2 regions of the Leucobacter sp. genome follow, and region 1 is predicted to be linked to the other one. Evidence: riboswitches for the same ligand, from Rfam matches in the RefSeq annotation. Region 1 holds a riboswitch; the other holds the start of a gene.
What was found. A riboswitch is a leader RNA that binds a small molecule or an ion and turns the genes downstream of it on or off. The one in region 1 is predicted to bind thiamine pyrophosphate.
Positions count from the first base shown of each region.

Region 2: linked by a shared signal. The riboswitch ahead of ACWKZU_RS10925 (thiamine ABC transporter substrate-binding protein) and the one ahead of ACWKZU_RS02305 (ABC transporter substrate-binding protein) in region 1 are both predicted to bind thiamine pyrophosphate.

Region 1 covers NZ_JAIVPF010000016.1:8,646-10,836, forward strand. The annotation lists gene ACWKZU_RS02300 (ABC transporter permease) at 1-288, opposite strand, end outside; gene ACWKZU_RS02305 (ABC transporter substrate-binding protein) at 285-1,391, opposite strand; TPP riboswitch at 1,423-1,532, opposite strand; gene ACWKZU_RS02310 (YkoF family thiamine/hydroxymethylpyrimidine-binding protein) at 1,585-2,191, shown strand, end outside.
Region 2 covers NZ_JAIVPF010000054.1:41,995-44,185, forward strand. The annotation lists gene ACWKZU_RS10920 (ABC transporter permease) at 1-96, opposite strand, end outside; gene ACWKZU_RS10925 (thiamine ABC transporter substrate-binding protein) at 97-1,233, opposite strand; TPP riboswitch at 1,227-1,336, opposite strand; gene ACWKZU_RS10930 (cell division protein PerM) at 1,343-2,191, opposite strand, start outside.

The DNA.
Region 1 (2,191 bases):
GTCGAGCAGCGTCGCCGTGACGAAGGCGACCGTCACCGACAGCGAGAACCCGGTCAGCGTGGCGAGCAGCGTCGGGGCGGTGTGCCGCAGCAGCGCGTCGCGCTCCGCGAGTCCGGACGACACGATGCGGGTGGGCGCCGGCAGCATGTCGGCCGGCACGAGGCCGGCGACGGCCACCGCCTGCCAGAGGGCGAGCAGCACGAGGAACGCGAGGACCGGGGGCACCGCCGCGCCCGCGATGCGCGACGCGGCCGATCCCCCGGCCTCGGCTCCTCGCGAGCGCGTCACAGGTACTCGTCGGTGTAGTACTCGGTCCAGTCGGGCTCCTCGGCGAGCGGCTCGCCCTCGGAGTCGGTGAGGAAGCCGCCCTCGAAGAGGAAGGCGCCGAACTCCGCCCAGGCCTCGGGATCCGCGGCCCCGATCGGCCGCTCCTCGGAGACGAGGTACCCGTCGCTCGCCATCAGTTCGGCGCTGCGGCGCACGAGCTCCTCGGCCGTGCCGAGCGTGTCGGGGTTCGCGGCGATGAGCAGTTCCGCGGCCTCGTCCGGGTGGTCGGCGGCGTAGGCGTAGCCCCGGGCCACCGCCTGCACGAACGCCGCGGCCTCCTCGGGATGCTCGTCGAGGTACCGCTCGCTCGACACGATGCCGGTGGACTGCTGCTCGGGCACGCCGAAGTCCTGGTAGCGGAAGGCTCGGTAGGGGTGCCCGTCGATCCGCGTCTGCAGGTCCTCCCAGGTCGACACCGAGAGCGTGAAGTCGATGCGCCCCTGCGAGAGCGCCTCGTAGGCGCCGGTGTCGAGCACCACCTCCTCGAACTCGCCCTCACCGCCGTCGCCTCGGATCGTCGAGGCGGCGAGCGCCGAGTACAGCGGGGCTCCGAAGCCGCCGAAGACGAGCCCGTCGAGGTCGGCGGGGCGCGTGAGGTCCTCGCGGTCCCCCAGCATCACCAGGCGCCCGGTGTCGGTCTGCGTGACGCGGTACACCGAGACCAGATCGAGCCCGGCCGTGCGCGCCATCTGCACGCCCGACTGGCCGCCGATGCCGAAGTCGGCCTCGCCCGCCGAGACCAGCTGCACCGCCGGGGTGGAGCCGTAGGGCAGGATCTCGACGTCGAGCCCCGCCTCCGCGAAGTACCCGAGCTCATCGGCGACGTACACGCCGATGTGGTTGGTGTTGGGCGCCCAGTCGAGCGCGAACGCGACGGGGGCGAGTCCCTCGCCCGCGGCCGGATCCTCGGCGGGTGCGGTTCCGGCGCACGCGGTGAGCGCGAGGCCTGCGGCGAGGATCGCGGCCCCGGCGGCGGCGAACCGCCGCAGCACTGCTCTGCCGGTGCCGGTGCCGTCCCGCTGTGCGGCGCGGGAATGGGTGCGGGTGATGATGTGGTGGCGCATTGAAGCGTGCCCCTTCTGTGATGGATGGGCACGGGTTCGTAGAGTGTCTCCCTGCGCTGGCATGATCCAGATCAGGTTCGACGGTCGAAGGTTGATGACCTTCCTCTCAGCCCGGCCTACCGGACTCCCGTGTGCCCCACATGCTAGCAACACTCCGTCATCGAGCGCGAAGCGATCCCCTATGGTGGTGGGCGTGACTCCGCAGCAGAACGACGCGATCCCTGCCGATGCGACGCCCGCCCCCGCGCCCCTGACACCGCAGCAGTACGGCGTGGGCGCCCGCTTCACCCTGTCGGTCTACGACTCCGACTACGTCGCGATCATCCTCGGCGCCCTCGCCGAGGCGGACGCCGCCGGCCTGACCCTCGAGACCGGCGACATCTCGACGTTCGTCACCGGCTCCGAGCAGCGAGTGCTCGCCTACATCCGCGACGTCGTCGCGGCGGCGGCGCGCAGCGGAGCGCACCTCTCGGCGGCGGTCCTGCTGTCGCGCGGCTGCCCGGGCGAGCTGCAGTGCGCGCTGCCGGCCGGAGTCGCGGCGATCGGCGCGGATCCCGTGACGCTCGACGACACCGGCGTGCGCGCCCGTGCCCACTGGTCGCTCTATCCGCTGCTCGACGGCGGCCACGGCGCCGGCGGGGCGAACGGCGCAGACGCGGGCGGCGACGCCGATCACATGACTCCCATCTACGCGGCGATCGAACGGGCGAAGGCCGAGGGGGTGTACTCGGGATCCGACCACTACGCGACCCGCCTCGACGGCGACCTCGCGGCCGTGCTCCAGACGGCGGCGAACGCCT
Region 2 (2,191 bases), on a different contig from region 1:
TGCGACCGGCCACAGGAAGAAGATCGCGAGGAAGGCGAGCGGGATCGCCGCGGCCAGTGTCCAGGCTGCGACGCCCCACGCGCTCCCTCGGTGCAACTAGAGGCCGATCTGCTCGCTCAGAGTCTTCAGCCAGTCCTCGCGGCCGCGCTCGATCTCGGCGGCGGGGAGATCGTGCGTCTGCCCGGCTGCGGGCTCCGGGGCGAACCGCGCCCAGTCCTCGGGCATCTCGACCGAGGCGTCGACGGGGGTCATGTACATGGCGTCCGGGATCGTCTGCTGGAACTCGGGAGAGACGAGGTAGTCGACCACCGCCTGCGCGCCGGCCTCGTTGGCCGCGCCGGCGAGCACCCCCGCGTACTCCACCTGACGGGTGCACGTGTCGAGCAGTGCCCTCGTCGAGGACGCGGATCCGTCCTCGGCCACGGTGAACGCCGGGGACGAGGCGTACGAGAGCACGATCGGCCGCGTACCGCCGTCGCCGCCCTGGGTGAACTGCCCGTAGTACGCGTCGCTCCAGCCCTGCTCGATGCGGGCCCCGTTGTCGACGAGGCTCTGCCAGTAGTCGGCGAAGCCGTCCTCGCCGAACCTCGCGACCGTGCCGACGAGGAACGAGGCGCCCGTCGACGACGCGGTCGGATCCAGCAGCACCGTGAGATCACGGTAGGCGGGATCGGCGAGATCCTCGTAGCTCTCGGGCTCGGCGATCCCCTCCGAGGCGAACCAGTCCGTGTCGACGTTGATGCAGGTCGCGCCGTGATCGACCGGCACGAGGGCGAACGGCGCGTCGCCAGCAGCGCCCTCCTCGCCCTCCGCGAGGATCGCGTAGTCGCTCCCGCTCTCGGGGAAGCCCTCGGGGCGATGCGGAGCGACGACGTCGTTCTCGACGATGCGCGAGGCGAAGATGGTGTCGACCCCGAAGAAGGCGTCGGCGATGGGCGCGCCCTTCGTGAGCACCAGCTTGTTGGTCAGCTCCCCGCCGTCGCCGGCCGAGACCACCTCGACGTCGTAGCCGGTGGCGGCGCTCGCGGCCTCGGCGAACGCCTCGTTGGGGAACGAATCGTGCACGACGAGGGTGACCTTCTCGCCGGCGTCGCCGCCGGCCTGGCCGGGGCCGTCGAACGGCGCCGGGGAGCAGCCCGCGAGCGCGAGACCGCCGATGGCGACGAGCGCGACGGCAGGCAGTGCTGCGCGACGCGCGCGCGGGTGGTGATTCGACGGGAGTGCAGACTTCATCGAGGCTTCCTTCCTCCGCTGGCATGAACCAGATCAGGTTGAACGGTCGGAGCTCGCGTGCTCCCTCTCAGCCCGCCGCGCGCGGACTCCCGTGGATTGCCCCTCTACACTAGCCCTTCCGGCGCGGCCAGCGCCAACCGGTCCGGCGGGCCTCGTCGGCGGACTGCTCGCCCGCTTCGCCGCCACCATCCCAGGCGTAGGCCCGCAGCAGCGCGTCCGTCTCGGACTCCTCGTCGGCGGCGGATCCCCCCGCGGTGCCTTCGGCCCCGGTCTCCCGGTCGCCGTCAGCTCCGGTCGCCGGATCGGCCCAGCCTGTTCCGACCTCGGGTTCGGCGTCGATCCCCGTCTCCCGGACGGGTCGCTTCGCCGCGGCGCCCCCGGATTCCGAGGCCTCCCGAGCATCCGGGTGCTCCAGGTCCTCCGGCGATGCCGCCTCGTGCACGGGCCGGACCTCGGTCGTCGGCTGATCCGTCTCCTGCGTCGTCTCCTGTGCGACCGGGAGGTACGAGAGTCCTCGGAGGCCGCCGACGGTGTCGTCGAGCGGCACGGTCTCCTGCTCGTCGGCGCCCCTCGGCTCGGCGCCGCTCGGGTCGGCGCCGCGGCCGCTCCGCAACCGGTTCAGCGCATCGGCGCCGGGCACGGTGTCGGGAAGCGCGTCGCGCAACCGCGAGTAGTCGGTCCGCCCGGCGGTCACCCCGAGCAGCAGCCCGACCGCGAGCTCGGCGGCGACGAGCCCGCCGGCGAGCCAGGGGTGCGCCCCGGTCTCCGCGAGCCGCTCGGGTCCCAGCGATCCGCCCGCCAGCGCGCAGACGCCCGCGATCGCCAGCCCCGCGAGGGCGGCCGAAACGACGGGGATCGCCAGGGCGACGCCCCACCGCGCGCGGCGCAGCTCCGGACGAAGCGCGAAGAGCAGCCCGAGCCCCAGGCCGGCCAGCACGAGCAGTGCGGGAGCGAGAGC